DNA from 2 places in the Pseudomonas tritici genome. Region 1 is predicted to be linked to the other one. Evidence: predicted binding sites of a transcription regulator. Region 1 holds the regulator's gene; the other holds the start of a gene.
What was found. The regulator FliA, encoded in region 1, starts transcription of late flagellar genes. The targets are predictions, from matches to a motif close to CTAAAGTTTNNNNNNNNNNNGCCGNTAA.
Positions count from the first base shown of each region.

Region 2: the regulator FliA is predicted to act here: its motif matches at 4,100-4,127, upstream of HU722_RS06935 (flagellar protein MotY).

Region 1 covers NZ_CP077084.1:4,579,377-4,594,002, forward strand. Annotated here, with positions in the region: gene HU722_RS20710 (DUF2802 domain-containing protein) at 139-531, opposite strand; gene HU722_RS20715 (chemotaxis protein CheW) at 532-1,014, opposite strand; gene HU722_RS20720 (CheW domain-containing protein) at 1,095-1,886, opposite strand; gene HU722_RS20725 (ParA family protein) at 1,886-2,674, opposite strand; gene motD (flagellar motor protein MotD) at 2,726-3,613, opposite strand; gene HU722_RS20735 (flagellar motor protein) at 3,629-4,369, opposite strand; gene HU722_RS20740 (protein-glutamate methylesterase/protein-glutamine glutaminase) at 4,369-5,499, opposite strand; gene HU722_RS20745 (chemotaxis protein CheA) at 5,547-7,763, opposite strand; gene HU722_RS20750 (protein phosphatase CheZ) at 7,775-8,563, opposite strand; gene HU722_RS20755 (chemotaxis response regulator CheY) at 8,582-8,956, opposite strand; gene fliA (RNA polymerase sigma factor FliA) at 9,126-9,866, opposite strand; gene fleN (flagellar synthesis regulator FleN) at 9,863-10,696, opposite strand; gene flhF (flagellar biosynthesis GTPase FlhF) at 10,803-12,119, opposite strand; gene flhA (flagellar biosynthesis protein FlhA) at 12,132-14,246, opposite strand; gene HU722_RS20780 (cold-shock protein) at 14,437-14,626, opposite strand, start outside.
Region 2 covers NZ_CP077084.1:1,569,658-1,575,209, forward strand. Annotated here, with positions in the region: gene grxD (Grx4 family monothiol glutaredoxin) at 1-301, shown strand, start outside; gene bfr (bacterioferritin) at 371-841, opposite strand; gene HU722_RS06915 (bacterioferritin-associated ferredoxin) at 1,043-1,261, opposite strand; gene HU722_RS06920 (peroxiredoxin) at 1,505-2,107, shown strand; gene rnt (ribonuclease T) at 2,320-2,991, opposite strand; gene pyrC (dihydroorotase) at 2,988-4,034, opposite strand; gene HU722_RS06935 (flagellar protein MotY) at 4,191-5,099, shown strand; gene HU722_RS06940 (argininosuccinate synthase) at 5,242-5,552, shown strand, end outside.

The DNA.
Region 1 (14,626 bases):
TGGATGACTGAGTACCTATCCGTTTTTTAGGTAACGGCCACTACTTTTGGATCCTTCCAAAAGTGACCCGCTGTAAGAGCGGAACCATAGGTAGTCGTTACCGCAGGAATGGATATGTACGCCGAGCAAAGCCCACAGTCAGCTCTTATGCAGCTTACTCATCAACTGCGCCTCAGCCTGCGTCAACCCACACGACTGCGTCAGCTCATCCACCGTAGCCCCCATCCCCACCAACTTGGCGGCCTGGGCAAACGACAGACTCGAGGGATCCCGCTGCTCAATCTGCGCCAGCTTATCCGGGATCGGCGCAAGGATCGCGCGCAGTTCATGCACCTCATCCCCAACCTTTACCGCACTCTGCTGGTAATGATCGACTCGCTTTACCAACTCAAGCACGCGCCGGTCACGCACAGCATCGCGCTCAGCCTGCTGCAACAACAACTCGCGTTGCTGGCGCACATAGCGCAGCAGGAATGCCAACGTCCCGGCCCACAACAGGGCCAGGACAATTACCGCTGCTTCAAGAAACAATCAGATGTTCTCCAGATCCGACCATTCTTCTTCGCTCATCATCTTGTCCAGCTCAACCAGAATCAGCAGTTCGCCGTTCTTGTTGCACACGCCCTGGATGAACTTGGCGGACTCTTCGTTACCCACGTTCGGCGCGGTTTCAACTTCGGATTGGCGCAGGTAGACCACTTCGGCCACGCTATCGACCATGATCCCGACCACTTGCTTGTCGGCCTCGATGATGACGATACGCGTATTGTCGTTGACTTCGGTCGGCACCAGGCCGAAACGCTGGCGGGTGTCGATCACCGTCACCACGTTGCCGCGCAGGTTGATGATGCCCAGCACGTAGCTCGGTGCACCCGGTACCGGGGCAATCTCGGTGTAGCGCAGCACTTCCTGCACGCGCATCACGTTAATGCCATAGGACTCGTTGTCCAGTTTGAAGGTAACCCATTGCAGGATCGGATCATCCAAACCTTGTGCGGACGCTGACTTGTTCATACCCCTGACCCCTTCAAATGCCGTTTTACACGGCGTGTGTGCTTCGCTGACCGCATTCACATGCGGCCCTTATTGTTCAATCAACTGCGTTTAGTTATTGGCATCGACTTGGCGGCGCCACTGGCGATCAACTCGGCCAGTTCGGAAACATCAAGCAACGCGCACATGTGTTCAATCACGGTGCCCGCCAGCCAAGGCCGTTGACCCCGATGGCTGCGCCATTTGATTTCGTTCGGGTCCAGGCGCAACGAGCGGCTGACTTGATGCACGGCCAGCCCCCACTCGTAGCCCTGCACCGAGATCACGTATTGCAAGCCCTGGCGGAAGTCGTCGCGGTAACGGTCAGGCATGACCCAGCGCGCGGTATCGAGGACTTTCAGGTTGCCGGCCTGGCTGGGCAGGATGCCGAGAAACCACTCCGGTTGCCCGAACAGTGGCGTCAGTTCCTGGCCTTCCAGTGAATAAATCGAGCCCAGGCACACCAGCGGCACCGCCAGGGTCAACCCGGCGACGTCGAACAGCAGGCATTCAAACGGCTCTGCAGCCCAGCTCGGGCGGCCATCACCGGTCACCGGCGGCGGCGTGATGCTCGGTGGCAGGTGCACTTCCACCACCGGCTCGAGCACGACGGGCGCAACCACCACAGGCGCGGTCACAACCGGCGTAATCGGCACCACAACCTGCGCATCTCGGGCTTGCTCTTCCAGCACCGCCAACTGGAATTCATCCAGCAAGGCCACTGGTTCGACAGCCGGCTCCAGCACCAGGATCGGTTCCGGCAGTTCTTGCGCGGTCGCATCCTGCAGCAAGGCATCCAGGTAGGATTCCAGTGCCAGTTGCGGCCGGGTCTTGAGTTTGGTGGGCCGGTTCATCACGCCACCTGCGCCACAAGCTGCTGGGACAGCAGGTGCTTGAGCAATGCGCGGTAGGCAAGGACGCCACGGCTCTTGCCGTCGAACTGCGACGGTGTGAGACCTGCACGGCTGGCGTCACGCAGGCGCGTGTCCACCGGGATGTAGCCGTTCCAGATGGCCTCCGGATAGGCATCGCGCAATACGCGCAGGGTGCCGAGGGACGCTTGGGTGCGACGGTCGAACAAGGTCGGCACGATGCTGTACGGCAGCGCCTGTTTGCGCGAGCGGTTGATCATCGCCAGAGTGCTGACCATGCGCTCCAGGCCTTTAACCGCCAGGTGTTCAGTCTGCACCGGGATCACCAGTTGCTGGCTGGCTGCCAGGGCGTTCACCATCAACACGCCAAGCAACGGCGGGCTGTCGATGATCGCGTAGTCGAAGTCTTGCCACAGTTGCGCCAGGGTCTTGGCGATCACCAGGCCCAGCCCGCTCTGCCCCGGCGACTGGCGCTCCAGGGTGGCCAGGGCGGTGCTGGAGGGCAGCAGGGAAATGCTTTCGTTGCTGGTAGGCAGCAGCAGTTGGCCCGGCAAATCGGCCGGCACGCTGCCTTTATGCAGGAACAGGTCGTAGTTGCTGTGTTCCAGCGCATCCGGGTCGTAGCCGAAATAGCTGGTCATGGAGCCGTGAGGGTCCAGGTCCACCACGACCACACGCTTGCCCGCCTCAGCGAGCAAACCGGCTAAGGCGATGGAGGTGGTGGTCTTGCCGACTCCACCTTTTTGATTGGCAACTGCCCAGACTCTCATTCGGTTGGTTCCTCCCGGCGGGCACAGGCGCGACCGAGACATTGCATAGGGTTATTGAGCCGGCGACGGAGAATTGACGGCACTCTGACGAACCGGCGGCTTTGCAGGTGCCGGTGCAGTTTGTGTGCCAGCCCGCTTCAACGCCGCATCCGGAGTTGCATTGGCAGTGCCGGTACCGGTCAGGCTGCGGCGCACATCCAGGTTGCGCGACACCACCAGCACCACCCGACGATTGCGTGCGCGGCCTTCTACCGTGGCGTTATTCGCCACCGGCTGGAACTCGCCGTACCCTACCGACGCCAGGCGCCCGGGGTTCACGCCCTGCATCGCGAGCATGCGCACGATGCTCGACGCCCGTGCTGCCGAAAGCTCCCAGTTGGTCGGGTACTGCGCGGTGGCGATCGGGAAATTGTCGGTAAAGCCTTCAACGTGGATCGGGTTTTCGAACGGCTTCAGAATCGTCGCCACCTTGTCGATGATGGTGAATGCCTGGTCGCTGGGCATCGCATCGGCGCTGGCAAACAGCAGGCTGGAATTAAGCTCGATCTCCACCCACAACTCATTACCACGCACGGTCATCTGGTTGGAACTGATCAAGTCGCCAAACGCGGCACTGATGTCGTCGGCGATGCTTTTCAGCGGATCGCTGGTGCCACCGACGCCGGCAGCGGTTTCATCGCTATCGTTGACCAGCGGCTTGGCCGGGGTCACGGTCTTGGGCCGTTCTTCGCCGATCGGGATCGGCTTGAGGGCGCGGTCGGCGTCGTTGAACACGCCAATCAGCGCCTGGGAAATGACTTTGTACTTGCCTTCGTTAATCGACGAGATCGAGTACATCACCACGAAAAACGCGAACAGCAAGGTGATGAAGTCCGCGTAGGACACCAGCCACCGTTCGTGGTTGACGTGTTCTTCAGGCTCGCGACGACGACGGCTCATAATCGATATCTCCCATCAATCCATGAAGCCCTGGAGCTTCAATTCGATGGAACGCGGGTTCTCGCCCTCGGCAATCGACAGAATGCCTTCGAGCAACATTTCGCGGTAACGCGACTGGCGCATGGCAATCGACTTGAGCTTGCTGGCCACCGGCAACAACACCAGGTTGGCACTGGCCACACCGTAGATGGTGGCGACAAATGCCACGGCAATACCGCTGCCCAGTTGCGACGGATCGGCGAGGTTGCCCATCACGTGGATCAGGCCCATCACCGCACCGATGATGCCGATGGTCGGCGCGTAGCCGCCCATGCTTTCATAGACTTTGGCGGCGTTGATGTCGCGGCTTTCCTGGGTGTAGAAATCCACTTCCAGGATGCTGCGGATCGCTTCCGGCTCGGCGCCGTCCACCAGTAATTGCAGGCCTTTGCGCGCGTAGCTGTCGGGCTCCGCATCGGCCACGCCTTCCAGGCCCAGCAGGCCTTCCTTGCGTGCGGTGAGGCTCCAGTTGACCACGCGGTCGATGCCGCCTGGCAGGTCCACGCGAGGCGGAAAAATGATCCATATCAGAATCTGCATGGCGCGCTTGAACGAGCTCATGGGCGATTGCAGCAACGCCGCGCCCACGGTGCCACCGATCACGATCAGCGCCGCCGGGCCGTTGGCCAGGGCGCCGAGGTGGCCGCCCTCAAGGTAGTTGCCGCCGATAATCGCGACAAACGCCATGATGATGCCGATCAGGCTCAAGACATCCATCAGAGGCAAGCCTCCACCAGATGCTTGCCAATGTCGTCCAGGCTGTAGACCGCGTCGGCCAGGTCCGCTTTGACGATGGCCATGGGCATGCCATAGATCACACAGCTGGCTTCGTCCTGGGCCCAGATGGCGCTGCCGCCCTGCTTGAGCAGGCGCGCGCCTTCACGGCCGTCGGCGCCCATGCCGGTGAGCACCACCGCCAGAACTTTGTCGCCGTAGGACTTGGCGGCCGAACCAAAGGTGATATCCACGCACGGCTTGTAGTTCAGGCGCTCATCGCCCGGCAGGATTTTGATCGCACCACGGCCATCCACCATCATCTGCTTGCCACCCGGGGCCAGCAGCGCCAGGCCAGGACGCAGGATGTCGCCATCCTCGGCTTCCTTGACGCTGATGCGGCACAGCTTGTCCAGGCGCTCGGCAAAGGCCTTGGTGAAGGCGGCAGGCATGTGCTGGATCAACACGATCGGCGCCGGGAAATTGGCCGGCAGTTGGGTCAATACGCGTTGCAGGGCAACCGGGCCGCCCGTGGACGTACCAATAGCGACCAGCTTGTAGGCTTTACGCTTAGGTGCAGGCGAATGCGCACTTGGCGCAGACGCACGTGCCGGCATCACCGCAGGCCGTGCAACCGGGGCCGGGGCCGGAGCTGGGCGACTGAATGAGGAACTAGCGGGTGCAGCAGGGGCCACCACCGGTGCAGGCGCTGGCGCGCTGAATAAGCTGCGACGGTTACTGCGCGAAATGCTGTGCACCTTCTCGCACAGCATCTGCTTGACCTTCTCAGGATTGCGCGAGATGTCTTCGAAATTCTTCGGCAAGAAGTCCACTGCGCCAGCGTCCAACGCGTCGAGGGTCACTCGGGCGCCTTCGTGGGTCAGCGAGGAGAACATCAATACCGGGGTCGGGCAGCGTTGCATGATGTGCCGAACTGCCGTGATGCCATCCATCATCGGCATCTCGTAGTCCATGGTGATCACGTCCGGTTTCAACGCAATGGCTTGATCAATCGCCTCTTTACCGTTGGTGGCCGTGCCGACCACCTGGATCGTTGGATCAGCGGAAAGAATTTCCGAGACGCGGCGACGGAAGAAACCCGAATCGTCCACCACCAGGACCTTGACTGCCATAAACACTCCGTTAGGCGGGGCGGGCTAACCGCCCTGCCCCACCAGAATCAAATACGCCGAGCGGCGTAACGCTTGAGCATGCTCGGAACATCGAGAATCAGCGCGATCCGACCGTCACCGGTGATGGTCGCACCCGACATGCCCGGGGTTCCCTGCAGCATTTTGCCCAAAGGCTTGATGACCACCTCTTCCTGGCCAACCAACTGATCGACGACAAAGCCGATACGCTGGGTGCCCACGGAGAGAATCACCACATGGCCTTCGCGCTGCTCTTCATGGGCAGCCGAAGCGACCAGCCAGCGCTTGAGGTAGAACAGTGGCAACGCCTTGTCGCGCACAATCACCACTTCCTGGCCGTCCACCACGTTGGTGCGCGACAGGTCGAGGTGGAAGATCTCGTTGACGTTGACCAGCGGGAAGGCGAAGGCCTGGTTGCCCAGCATCACCATCAGGGTCGGCATGATCGCCAGGGTCAACGGCACCTTGATGACGATCTTCGAGCCCTGGCCCTTGGTCGAGTAGATGTTGATCGAGCCGTTGAGCTGGCTGATCTTGGTCTTCACCACGTCCATGCCCACACCGCGACCAGACACGTCGGAAATCTCGGTTTTGGTCGAGAAGCCCGGGGCAAAGATCAGGTTGTAGCATTCGCTATCGGTCAGGCGGTCGGCGGCGTCCTTGTCCATCACGCCACGCTTGACTGCGATATTACGCAATATGGCCGGGTCCATGCCTTTGCCGTCATCGGTGATCGACAGCAGGATGTGGTCGCCCTCTTGCTCCGCCGCCAGGATCACCTTGCCGCCACGGGACTTGCCCGAGGCTTCGCGTTCTTCCGGGGTTTCGACGCCGTGGTCGACGGCGTTGCGCACCAAGTGGACCAGCGGGTCGGCCAGGGCCTCGACAAGGTTCTTGTCGAGGTCGGTTTCTTCACCCACCAGTTCCAGGTTGATCTCTTTCTTCAACTGGCGCGCCAAGTCGCGAACCAGGCGCGGGAAGCGGCCGAAGACTTTCTTGATCGGCTGCATCCGCGTTTTCATCACGGCGGTCTGCAGGTCGGCAGTCACCACATCCAGGTTCGACACGGCCTTTTGCATGGCTTCATCGCCGCTGCTCAGGCCCAGGCGCACCAGGCGATTACGCACCAGTACCAGTTCGCCGACCATGTTCATGATGTCGTCCAGGCGTGCGGTATCAACGCGCACGGTGGTTTCGGCTTCACTGGCAGGCTTCTCGGCAACCGGTGCCGCTGCAGCACGTGCAGGCGCCGGAGCGGCGGCCGGTGCGGGCGCAGGCTTGGCGGCCGGTGCAGGGGCGGCGGCTTTGGCGGCAACCGGTGCAGCCGTGGCCACCGCAGCGGCCGGAGCAACTTCGCTGAACTTGCCCTTGCCGTGCAACTCGTCCAACAGGGATTCGAATTCGTGATCGGAAATCAACCCATCGCCTGCCGGTGCAGCAGCGGCAGGCGCTGCAGTGTTGGCAGCCGCTGCAGGCGTGGCGGCGACGGCCGGCAAGGCATCGGCCGCGAAGGTGCCCTTGCCATGCAGTTGGTCGAGCAACGCTTCAAATTCGTCGTCGGTGATGTCAGTGCTGACGGGCGCGGCAGGTGCCGCGGCAGCCGCCGCCGGTGGCACGGCGTCGGCCGCGAACTGGCCTTTGCCGTGCAACTGGTCGAGCAGGGATTCGAACTCAGCGTCGGTAATGTCTTCGCTGGTCGGCGCCGCTGCCGGAGCAACGGCGGCCGGTGCTTCTGCCTCGGCCTTGACGGCACTGAGGGAGTTGAGCAGCTGTTCGAACTCGCTGTCGGTCACGTCCGGCTCGGCCTCAGCCAACGGCTCAGGCGCCGCTTCTGCTACCGGCGCAGCCGACAGGTCGGCGGGCTCCGCATAACGTGCCAGCGCAGCCAACAGTTCCGGCGTGGCCGCGGTGATCGGGGAACGTTCGCGGACTTCGCTGAACATCCCGTTGACCGCATCCAGAGCTTCGAGAATCACGTCCATCAACTCCGAATCAACGTGACGCTCACCCTTGCGCAGGATGTCGAACACGTTCTCGGCGATGTGGCAGCACTCCACCAGCTCATGGAGCTGGAGGAAGCCGGCGCCCCCTTTTACAGTGTGAAAACCGCGAAAAATTGCATTGAGCAGGTTCGCATCATCTGGTCGGCTTTCCAGCTCGACCAGCTGTTCGGACAGCTGCTCTAAAATTTCGCCGGCCTCTACAAGGAAATCCTGAAGGATTTCTTCATCGGCGCCGAAGCTCATGTGGGTGCTCCTTAGAAGCCTAAACTGGATAACAGGTCATCAACATCATCCTGACCCGATACAACGTCTTCACGTTTATCGGCATGAATCTGCGGACCTTCACCCTTGGCGAGATGTTTTTGTGGATCTTTTTCCGAGAGGATCGCTTCGCGGTCATGTTCGATACCGGCAAAACGGTCTACCTGGCCTGCCATAAGCACTAATTTGAGCAAGTTGCTTTCCACTTCGGTGACCAACTGGGTCACACGCTTGATCACCTGGCCGGTGAGGTCCTGGTAATCCTGGGCGAGCAGAATGTCGTTGAGGTTGCTGGAAACCGTGCGGTTTTCCTGCTCGCTGCGTGACAAGAACCCTTCGACCCGACGCGCCAGCTCACGAAACTCTTCAGCCCCGACTTCGCGACGCATGAAGCGGCCCCAGTCAACGCTGAGGGCCTGGGCTTCGGTGGCCATGCCATTGACCAGGGGCGTGGCATTTTCCACCAGGTCCATGGTGCGGTTGGCCGCCGCCTCAGTCAGCCTGACCACGTAGGACAGGCGTTCGGTGGCATCGGTGATTTGCGAAATTTCTTCGGCCTGGGGCATATGCGGGTCAATCTGGAAATTGACGATCGCACTGTGCAGCTCGCGCGTGAGCTTGCCCACTTCCTGATACAGGCCGCGGTCACGGGTCTGGTTGAGCTCATGGATCAACTGCACCGCGTCGCCGAACTGGCCTTTTTCAAGGCTTTCGACCAACTGGTGAGCATGCTTTTTCAGGGTCGACTCAAAGTCTCCCTGTGACGTTTCTTTATGCTCCATAGCTCCCCCGCGATGGCATTAGCCGTGGATGCGTTCGAAGATTTTTTCGATCTTCTCTTTCAAGGCCAATGCAGTGAATGGCTTGACCACGTAACCGTTAACCCCGGCTTGGGCGGCTTCGATGATCTGCTCACGCTTGGCTTCGGCGGTCACCATCAGCACAGGAAGGCTGCGCAGCTTTTCGTCAGCACGCACGTGGCGCAGCAAGTCGATACCGGTCATGCCCGGCATGTTCCAGTCTGTTACCAGAAAGTCGATGCTGCCGCTGTTGAGGATCGGAATGGCTGTGATGCCGTCATCCGCCTCGACCGTGTTAGTGAACCCAAGGTCACGCAACAGGTTTTTTATGATCCGCCGCATCGTTGAGAAGTCATCAACGATGAGGATTTTCATGTTCTTGTCCAATTCGACCTCCAAGCAGTCTTAAACGCGCCCAGCACCTGGACGCGCCATTTCATTCAACAGGCATTACACAAAAAGGACTGCCGGGGCCACCACGGGTCGAACCCGCGAAGGTCAATCACCGTCGCGGTATCGTCTGCAGTGCCCCCCACACTGCCTGTCAGCGCGCTCGCCACTCTCCCAAACGCCCCCGCAAGCGGGCTGCGCACTGGCTATGCAACTGGCTGACCCGCGATTCACTGACCCCCAGGACCTCACCGATTTCCTTGAGGTTCAGCTCTTCGTCGTAGTACAGCGCCAACACCAGCCGCTCACGCTCCGGCAAATTGGCAATCGCTTCCGCCAGCGCCCCCTGGAAGCGTTCATCTTCCAAGTCGCGCGATGGCTCCATATGAGCGCTCGCGCCGTCTTCGTGCAGCCCTTCGTGTTCGCCGTCCTGCAACAGGTCGTCGAAACTGAACAAGCGGCTGCCCAAGGTATCGTTCAAAATCCCGTAATAATCGTCGAGACTCAATTGGAGTTCGGCCGCAACTTCGTGATCTTTAGCGTCGCGACCGGTTTTTGCTTCAATTGCGCGAATTGCGTCACTGACCATGCGCGTATTGCGGTGTACCGAACGCGGCGCCCAGTCGCCTTTACGCACTTCATCGAGCATCGCGCCACGGATACGGATACCCGCATACGTCTCGAAACTCGCCCCCTTGCTCGCGTCGTATTTGGTCGACACTTCGAGCAAACCGATCATGCCGGCCTGGATCAAGTCTTCGACCTGGACGCTGGCGGGCAGGCGTGCCAGCAAGTGATAGGCAATGCGCTTGACCAAGGGCGCGTAGCGCTCGATCAACTCGCCCTGGCTGTCACGGGCAGACTTCTTGTAAGCGTTGTAGCCGTTCGCTGTCATAGCACCGGTCCTGCGCTCGTCTGATGCACCAATCGCTCGACGAAAAACTCCAGATGCCCCCGAGGGTTGGCGGGCAACGGCCAGGTATCGACCTTCTGGGCAATAGCCTTGAACGCCAATGCGCATTTGGAACGAGGGAACGCTTCGTAGACTGCACGCTGCTTTTGCACAGCCTTGCGCACACACTCGTCGTAGGGAACTGCGCCAACGTATTGTAAGGCGACATCGAGGAAGCGGTCCGTGACCTTGGTCAACTTGGCGAACAGGTTGCGCCCTTCCTGCGGGCTCTGGGCCATGTTGGCCAGGACGCGGAAGCGGTTCATGCCGTAGTCGCGGTTAAGCAGTTTGATCAGGGCGTAGGCGTCGGTGATCGAGGTGGGTTCATCGCAGACCACCAGCAAGACTTCCTGCGCGGCGCGCACGAAGCTGACCACTGACTCGCCGATCCCGGCGGCGGTGTCGATCACCAGCACGTCGAGGTTGTCGCCGATATCACTGAACGCCTGGATCAGGCCGGCATGCTGCGCTGGGCTCAGGTGCACCATGCTCTGGGTGCCAGAGGCGGCCGGCACGATGCGGATGCCACCGGGGCCCTGCAGCAGCACATCGCGCAGCTCGCAGCGGCCCTCGATCACATCGGCAAGGGTGTGTTTGGGCGTCAGCCCCAGCAGAACGTCGACGTTCGCCAGCCCCAGGTCAGCATCCAGCAGCATGACGCGACGGCCAAGCTCTGCCAGGGCCAGGGACAAATTCACTGACACGTTAGTTTTTCCGACGCCACCTTTGCCGCCGGTCACCGCGATCACCTGTACGGGATGCATGCTGCCCATTTTATTTCTTTACCTTGTCTTGCTTAGACGCAGGCTACATGGCTTGGCCGCGTGAATCGCTTGCAGACCATCGATGTAGATACATTTCATTGTGTTCATCCTGACCTCAACCCACCCGTTTTGCGGGGCTGTGGTAAAGGTCGGCGAACATATCGGCCATCGCTTCCTCGCTAGGCTCTTCTTGCATTTGCACGCTGACTGCACGGCTGACCAACTGATGACGGCGCGGCAGATGCAGATCATCCGGAATCCGCGGCCCGTCGGTCAGGTAGGCGACCGGCAATTCATGACTGATGGCCAGGCTCAGCACTTCACCCAGGCTCGCGGTTTCATCGAGCTTGGTGAGGATGCAACCGGCCAGGCCACAACGCTTGTAACTATGATACGCAGCGGTAAGAACCTGTTTCTGGCTGGTGGTTGCAAGCACCAGGTAATTCTTCGACTTGATGCCACGCCCGGCGAGGCTTTCCAGCTGCATGCGCAAGGCCGGGTCGCTGGCTTGCAGGCCGGCGGTATCGATCAGCACCACGCGCTTGCGCAGCAACGGGTCGAGGGCGTTGGCCAGGGACTGGCCCGGATCGACGTGGGTCACCGGCACATTGAGAATTCGGCCCAGGGTCTTGAGCTGTTCCTGGGCGCCAATACGGTAGCTGTCCATGCTCACCAGCGCGATATTCTGCGCGCCGTACTTGAGCACATAACGCGCCGCCAGCTTGGCCAGGGTGGTGGTCTTGCCCATGCCGGCAGGGCCGACCATGGCAATCACACCGCCCTCTTCCAGAGGTTCGATTTCCGGCGTGGTGATCATCCGCGCCAGGTGCGCCAACAACATGCGCCAGGCCTGGCGTGGCTCTTCGATTTCGGTGGTCAGGGCCAGCAGGTCGCGCGACAACGGGCCGGACAGGCCGATGCGTTGCAGGCGGCGCCACAGGTTGGCCTGTAGCGGCTTGCTGCCTTGCAACTGCGTCCAGGCCAGCGAGCCTAGCTGCACTTCGAGCAGTTCGCGCAGGCCGTTGAGTTCAAACCGCATCGAGTCGAACACACGCTGGTCGACGCCAGCAGCCGGGGCTGGTGCGGCGGGACGCGGCGGTTCTTTGAAGGTCGGCTCAACCAACGGCTCGGAAGCCGTCAGCGGCAAGCCAGCGAACAATTGGCGATTGGTGGTGGCATCGCTGTCGCCACGCATGCTCAGTTCAGCCTGGGCCGAGACAATGCGCGACGCGGTCTTGCGCAGCTCGTCTTCGAGCTCCATGTTCGGCACGCGCGGCGCCAGTGCCGAGGGGGTGTAATCCAGGGCAGCCGTCAGCTCGACACCGCCGGCAATACGACGGTTTCCGATAATCGCGGCGTCGGCGCCCAGCTCATCACGAACCAGTTTCATGGCCTGACGCATATCGGCGGCGAAAAAACGCTTAACTTGCATAACCCACTACCCTCAGCCGTTCGGCCCTACTGTCGCGACGATAGTCACTTGCTTATTGTCAGGAATTTCCTGATAAGCCAAAACGTGCAAATTCGGTACTGCCAGGCGCCCAAACCGCGACAACATCGCCCGGACCGGGCCCGCCACCAGCAGGATCACTGGTTGGCCCTGCATTTCCTGGCGCTGCGCGGCGTCGATCAACGAACGTTGCAGCTTCTCAGCCATGCTTGGCTCCAGCAGGACGCCCTCTTCCTGGCCTTGCCCTGCCTTCTGAATACTATTCAGCAAAATCTGTTCCAACCTTGGTTCCAAGGTGATCACAGGCAGCTCGGAGTCAAGCCCTACAATGCTTTGCACGATTGCGCGGGACAATCCGACGCGCACCGCAGCCACCAAGGCGGCAGTATCTTGACTCTTGGCGGCATTGTTGGCGATGGCCTCGGCGATGCTGCGAATGTCGCGCACCGGTACCTGTTCGGCCAGCAGCGCCTGCAACACCTTGAGCAATTGCGACAGCGAGAGGATGCCCGGCACCAGCTCTTCGGCGAGTTTTGGCGAGGCTTTGCCGAGCAAACCCATCAATTGCTGGACTTCCTCGTGGCCGATCAGCTCGTGGGAGTGCTTGTACAGAATCTGATTGAGGTGCGTGGCGACCACGGTGCTGGCATCCACCACCGTGTAACCGAGGGACTGCGCCTGACTGCGCTGGCTGATTTCGATCCACACCGCGTCCAGGCCAAAAGCCGGATCTTTGGCGGTGATGCCGTTGAGGCTGCCGAACACCTGCCCTGGGTTGATCGCCAGCTCGCGGTCCGGGTAAATCTCGGCTTCGGCCAGGATCACGCCCATCAAGGTCAAGCGGTAGGCGCTCGGCGCCAGGTCGAGGTTGTCGCGGATATGCACGGTAGGCATCAGAAAGCCCAAGTCCTGCGACAACTTCTTGCGCACACCCTTGATCCGCGCGAGCAATTGGCCGCCCTGGTTGCGGTCCACCAGCGGAATCAGGCGGTAGCCCACTTCCAGGCCGATCATGTCGATCGGCGTCACGTCATCCCAGCCCAACTCCTTGGTTTCCTGAGCGCGGGCCGGGGATGGCAGCAGCTCCTGCTGACGCGCAACGTCCTGCAAGGCCTGCACCTTGACCGCATTTTGTTTTTTCCAGAACAGGTACGCACCACCACCGGCAAGGGCCGCCATGCTCAGGAACGAGACGTGGGGCATGCCCGGCACGATACCCATGATCGCCATGATGCCCGCCGCCACGGCCAGCGCCTTGGGCGATGCAAACATCTGCCGGCTGATCTGCTTACCCATGTCTTCGGAGCCCGAAGCACGGGTCACCATGATCGCTGCCGCTGTGGATAACAACAGTGATGGCAATTGCGCCACTAAACCGTCACCGATGGTCAACAAGGCGTAAACCTTGCCCGCATCGCCAAAGGTCATGCCGTGCTGGAAGATGCCGACCGCGATGCCGCCGATGAGGTTGATGAACAGGATCAGCAAGCCAGCGATGGCGTCACCGCGCACGAATTTGCTGGCACCGTCCATGGAGCCGTAGAACTCGGCCTCTTGGGCCACTTCCAGGCGACGGGATTTGGCTTGGTTCTGGTCGATCAGGCCGGCGTTGAGGTCGGCGTCGATGGCCATCTGTTTGCCGGGCATGGCGTCGAGGGTAAAGCGTGCGCTCACCTCGGAAATCCGCCCGGCACCCTTGGTCACCACCACGAAGTTGATGATCATCAGGATCGCAAACACCACGATACCGACCACGTAGTTACCGCCAATCACCACCTCACCGAAGGCCTGGATCACCTTACCGGCGGCGGCGTGGCCGTCCTGGCCGTGGAGCATGACCACGCGGGTGGAGGCCACGTTGAGCGCCAGCCGCAGCAGGGTCGCCACCAGCAGGATCGTCGGGAATACCGCGAAATCCAGCGGGCGCAGAGCGTAGACGCACACCAGCAAGACGACGACGGACAGGGCAATGTTGAAGGTGAAGAACACGTCCAGCAGGAACGGCGGCATTGGCAACATCATCATTGCCAGCATCACCAGCAACAACAACGGCACACCCAGATTGCCCCGTGAGAGGTCAGTCAGGGTGGTACGTGCAGTGCCGAGCATTTGAGAGCGATCCACCACCGGTATTCCTCGTATCCCTTGAAGCAAAGTTTTGACGCTGGGAGGCGTCCTGGAGGCGGTATTGCAAGAAGCCTTCCAACTTTGGTTCCGGGCGTGGATAACCTTACAAGCGACCGAGCTCACAGGGTGTAAACCGATTCCACACTTTAACTGTGTTCGACTTATGAATGAGTTAGAGCTTACGCACGTTCCCGGCCTGTGGTCCTTTAGGCCCCTCGGTAATTTCGAACTCCACTTTTTGATGTTCATCCAAACTTTTATAGCCAGCATTTTGAATGGCTGAGTAGTGGACAAAAACATCCGGACCGCCATTTTCGGGCGTGATAAAGCCAAACCCTTTTTCCGCGTTAAACCACTTCACC
Region 2 (5,552 bases), 3.0 Mb from region 1:
CAACACCATTCTGCTTTACATGAAGGGCGCACCCAACGCTCCTCAGTGCGGTTTCTCCGCGAAGGCGTCCCAGGCCATCATGGCGTGTGGCGAGAAATTCGCTTACGTGGATATCCTGCAAAACCCTGAAATCCGCGCCAACCTGCCGAAGTACGCCAACTGGCCTACGTTCCCACAACTGTGGGTGGCCGGTGAACTGGTCGGCGGTAGCGACATCATCACTGAAATGGCCGCTGACGGTTCGTTGCAGTCGTTGATCAAAGATGCAGCGGCAAAAGCGGCAGCCAAGACTGAAGCTTGATCCGGACGCAATAAAAAGCCCCGCTTCTCGTAAGAGAGCGGGGCTTTTTTATGCCTGCGTGTTGATGGGTTATTCACCCATCTGCGATTGCAGGTAGTTTTCCAGGCTGACTTTGTCGATCAGGCCCAGTTGGGTTTCCAGCCAGTCGATGTGTTCTTCCTGGTCTTCCAGGATATCTTCCAGCAGTTCACGGCTACCGTAGTCGCCGGTCAGTTCGCAGTGAGCGATGGCGGCCTTGAGGTCGCTGTGGCTCTTGCGCTCAAAACCAAGGTCGCTGCTGATCATTTCCTGGGTGTGTTCGCCGATGTTCAGCTTGCCCAGGTCCTGCACGTTTGGCAGGCCTTCCAGGAACAGGATGCGCTTGATCAGCGCGTCAGCGTCCTTCATGGCCTTGATCGATTCTTTGTATTCACGCTTGCCCAGCTTTTCCAGGCCCCAATCGTCGTACATGCGTGCATGCAGAAAGTACTGATTGATCGCGACCAGTTCATTGGCAAGGATTTTGTTGAGTTGCTGGATGACTGAGATGTCGCCTTTCATGACTGGGGTCCTGCCCTGTAATAGCTGTATATAGAGCGGAGTTTGAGCGGCGCAATCCCTAGTGTCAAACCTAAGTTATTGAATAATAAATGAAAATTAATCGGAATAAGAATGTTTGTGTTCCGCGTCTTGGCGCTAACTAATTGAATTTCGGGCATAAAAAAACCGGACACTAAGTCCGGTTCTCTAAAATATGCCAAATCAGGCGTGTGTAAATTCTGCTGAATAGGGGAGCGCGGCCTGGGCAGTCTGCAGCTGCGTCAGGGTTTCCCGTACCACTTGCTTGGCGAGGCAAGCACATTTGCCACACTGGCTGGCAACACCGGTGGTTTCACGTACTTCCTTGTAGCTGCAGCAACCTTCGTAGATTGCTTCGCGGATTTGTCCGTCGGTGACGCCAGTACAGAGGCACACATACATAAGGGAGAACCATCGCGGGTTAAGGCTTAAGTGCGATGGATCTTAATGTTAACGAGAATGATTGTCAAAGTAGATTCGCCGGGTATTTGCTGGCATCGCGCCCGCACTGACGAACGGTTTTTTCAGTGTATGATGGCCGGTCTTCACGAAGCGTGACTGCGTCACAGGGCTGTCGCTTATAAACGGCAGACTCTGGGCCGGTCCTTTTACTTCAATCGTCACCCTTACATCAGGAGATACCCAATGAGCGTACTCGTCGGCAAACAAGCCCCGGATTTCGACGTTCCAGCCGTTCTCGGCAATGGCGAAATCGTTGACAGCTTCAAACTGTCTGAAGCCATCAAAGGCAAATATGGCCTGGTGTTCTTCTACCCGCTGGACTTCACCTTCGTCTGCCCTTCGGAGCTGATCGCTCTGGACCACCGCATGGACGATTTCAAGGCGCGCAACGTTGAAGTGGTAGCCGTTTCCATCGACTCCCATTTCACCCACAACGCCTGGCGCAACACGGCCATCAACGATGGCGGCATCGGCAAAGTCAAATACACCATGGCTGCCGACATGAAACACGACATCGCCAAGGCCTACGACGTTGAGTCCGAAGGCGGCGTAGCGTTCCGTGGCGCATTCCTGATCGATGACAAGGGCGTTGTTCGCTCCCAGATCATCAACGACCTGCCACTGGGCCGTAACATGGAAGAGCTGATCCGCCTGGTCGACGCACTGCAATTCCACGAAGAGCACGGCGAAGTCTGCCCTGCCAACTGGAAAAAAGGCGACAAAGGCATGAATGCTTCGCCAGAAGGCGTTGCGGCGTACCTGACCGAGAACGCTGGCAAGCTGTAAGCCAGTTTCACGGTGAAAAAAAAACCGGCCTGAGAAGGCCGGTTTTTTTATACGCGGGAAACGACTGTAGTGAGCGGGCTTGTCCCGCGCTGGGTGGCGAAGCCGCCCCAATAAGGCCACCTCGGTTTCTCAGAAGTACCGAGGCGCCTGGGTTTGGGGCGGCTTCGCCACCCAGCGCGGGGCAAGCCCGCTCACTACAAAAGCTTGCGGTGTCAGTCGTTGAAGTCTTCCCAGCCGCCCATCTGCTTCCAGCGGTTGACGATGCCGCAGAACAGCTCGGCGGTCTTCTCTGTGTCGTAGCGGGCCGAATGGGCCTCACGACCGTCAAAGTCGATACCGGCTGCCTGGCAGGCCTTCGCCAATACCGTCTGGCCATAAGCCAGGCCCGCGAGGGTCGCGGTGTCAAAGCTGGAGAACGGGTGGAACGGGTTGCGCTTCATGTCCAACCGCGTCACGGCGGCGTTCAGGAAACCCAGGTCGAAGCTACTGTTATGGCCGACCAGAATCGCGCGTTTGCAGCCATTGGCCTTCAATGCCTTGCGCACGCCGCGGAAGATATCGGTCAGCGCCGCTTCTTCACTCACCGCCATGCGCAGTGGGTGATCGAGCTTGATCCCGGTGAACTCCAGGGCGGCCGCTTCGATGTTGGCGCCTTCGAACGGCTCGACACGGAAGAAGTGGGTGTGTTCCGGGAACACAAAGCCCTGTTCATCCATGCCGATGGTGGTCGCGGCGATTTCGAGCAGTGCGTCGGTGGCGCAATTGAAACCACCGGTTTCTACGTCGATGACGACTGGCAGATAACCGCGAAACCGCTCGGCCATCGGGTGACGGGAACCGCCACCACTGTGCTCATGTTCGTCGTCGTAATGGTCTTCACTCACTTGCTTTCCTCCAGCAGGCGCCAGCGCAGTGTTTCACCGGCGCGCAGCGGGATAACGGTCAGCTCGCCAAACGGCAGGCTGGCAGGGGCGGTCCAGTCTTCACGAACCAGGGTAATGCGGTCGGTATTTGCCGGCAGGCCGTAGAAGCGCGGGCCGTTGAGGCTGGCGAACGCTTCGAGCTTGTCCAGGGCATTGCGCTGTTCGAACGCCTCGGCGTACAGCTCGATGGCTGCATAGGCGGTGTAGCAACCGGCACAGCCGCACGCCGCTTCTTTGGCGTGCTGGGCGTGGGGCGCGGAGTCGGTGCCGAGGAAAAACTTCGGGTTGCCGCTGGTCGCAGCATCCAGCAAGGCCACCTGGTGGGTGTTGCGCTTGAGGATCGGCAGGCAATAGAAGTGCGGCCGAATCCCGCCCACCAGCATGTGGTTGCGGTTGTACAGCAGGTGGTGCGCGGTGATGGTCGCGCCGATGTTGGCCGAGGCCTCGGTGACGAACTGAACGGCATCGGCGGTGGTGATGTGCTCGAACACCACCTTCAGGGTCGGGAACAGCTCGACCACACGGCGCATGTGTTCGTCGATGAAGATCTTCTCGCGATCGAACACGTCCACGTCGCCACGGGTCACTTCACCGTGGATCAACAGCGGCATGCCGACTTCGGCCATGGCTTCGATGGCTGGCAGGATCTTGTCGATACTGGTCACACCGGAATCGGAGTTGGTGGTCGCGCCCGCCGGGTACAGCTTGGCGGCGTGCACGAAACCGCTGGCCTTGGCCTCGCGAATTTCTTCGGGCTGGGTGCGGTCGGTGAGGTAGAGCACCATCAACGGTTCGAAGCGGCTGCCGGCCGGTCGTGCAGCGAGGATTCGCTGGCGATAGGCATCGGCTTGCTCGGCGTTACGCACCGGAGGTACCAGGTTAGGCATGATGATGGCGCGGCCAAAGGTGCGCGCTACATCGGCCACGGTGTGGGGTAACGCAGCACCATCGCGAAGATGAATATGCCAGTCGTCGGGACGCAGCAGGGTCAGGCGGTCGGACATTGGGGATTCCAGGCGGGTCAATCTGGTGGGAATGCTACCGGAAAAGACTCTTGCAGGCACTCGCTATCAAGTTTTGCAGGAGGCAACCGATAGCCTTTCGTATGCCTTATCGATGTATGACGCTTTGAAGTGTTGTAGAAACCAGTGGAGCCTCCCGTGCGCCAGCATTATCTAGCCCTGCTCAGTGTGTTCGCCAGCCTGCCTGCGATGGCCCTCACGTTCCAGACACGTCTGGAGAATATTGAGTGGAAGGTAGAAGGGGACCAGTTCGAGTGCCGCCTGACCCAGCCGATCACCGACTTCGGTTCGGGTGAGTTCGTGCGCCGGGCCGGCGAGCAGGCGACGTTTCGTCTCAAAGCCTATAACGGCTCGCTGGGTGCGGGCTCGGCCACGTTGCTGGCCGCCGCCGCCCCTTGGCAGCCGGGGCGAGGTGATATCAACCTCGGCGCCGTGCGTGCCGGCAGTGGCGATGTCTTGTTCAACAGCTCCCAGGCCCAGGCTGGGCGGCTGTTCAATGGTTTGCTGGAAGGGCGTAGCCCGACCGTTCGCCATTACGGACGTGAAGGCGGTTACTCGGAAATTCGCCTGTTGCCGGTCAAATTCAACAAGGCCTACAACGACTATCAGTTGTGCACCACCAAGCTATTGCCGATGAATTACGACCAGGTCAAACAGACCGAAATCGGCTTTCCCGGTGGCGGCATTGAGCTGGACGCGGCGGCCAAGAAGAAACTCGACGTGATTCTCGCGTTCATGAAAGCCGACCCCACCGTCAACCACATCGAGCTCAATGGCCATTCGGACAACAGTGGCAACCGCCTGACCAACCGCGATGTCTCGCGCCGCCGCGCCTTGGCGGTGATGGACTACTTCAAAGCCAATGGCGTCCAGGAATCCCAGGTCACCCTGCGCTTTCATGGCGAAAGCTACCCGCTGGCGCCCAACACCAATGCGGCCAACCGGGCGCGCAATCGTCGGGTCAATATCCAGCTGGAGCGCGTGGCCGCCCCCGAGAAACCGGCCCCCCAGGCTACGGGCCCGAGCAACCCTGCGCACACGTCATAAAGTGCCAGCATCAGGTGCGACCATCGGTCGCCCGTTCGACATAATCTGTCGCTTTATCTTCATTTGCTGTCGCGCCCCTGTAAATTCACGGTTTTGGTCGGTAGAATCGACGCCTTTCCGTACAACCCCGTGGAGTGATGGCATGGCCGACGTAAACAAGGTCGTTCTCGCGTATTCCGGCGGCCTGGACACTTCGGTGATCCTCAAGTGGCTGCAGGATACTTATAACTGTGAAGTGGTGACCTTCACCGCTGACCTGGGTCAGGGCGAAGAGGTCGAACCTGCACGTGCCAAGGCGCAAGCCATGGGCGTGAAAGAGATCTACATTGACGACCTGCGCGAAGAGTTCGTCCGCGATTTCGTCTTCCCGATGTTTCGCGCCAACACTGTCTACGAAGGCGAGTACCTGCTGGGTACTTCCATCGCACGTCCGCTGATCGCCAAGCGCCTGAT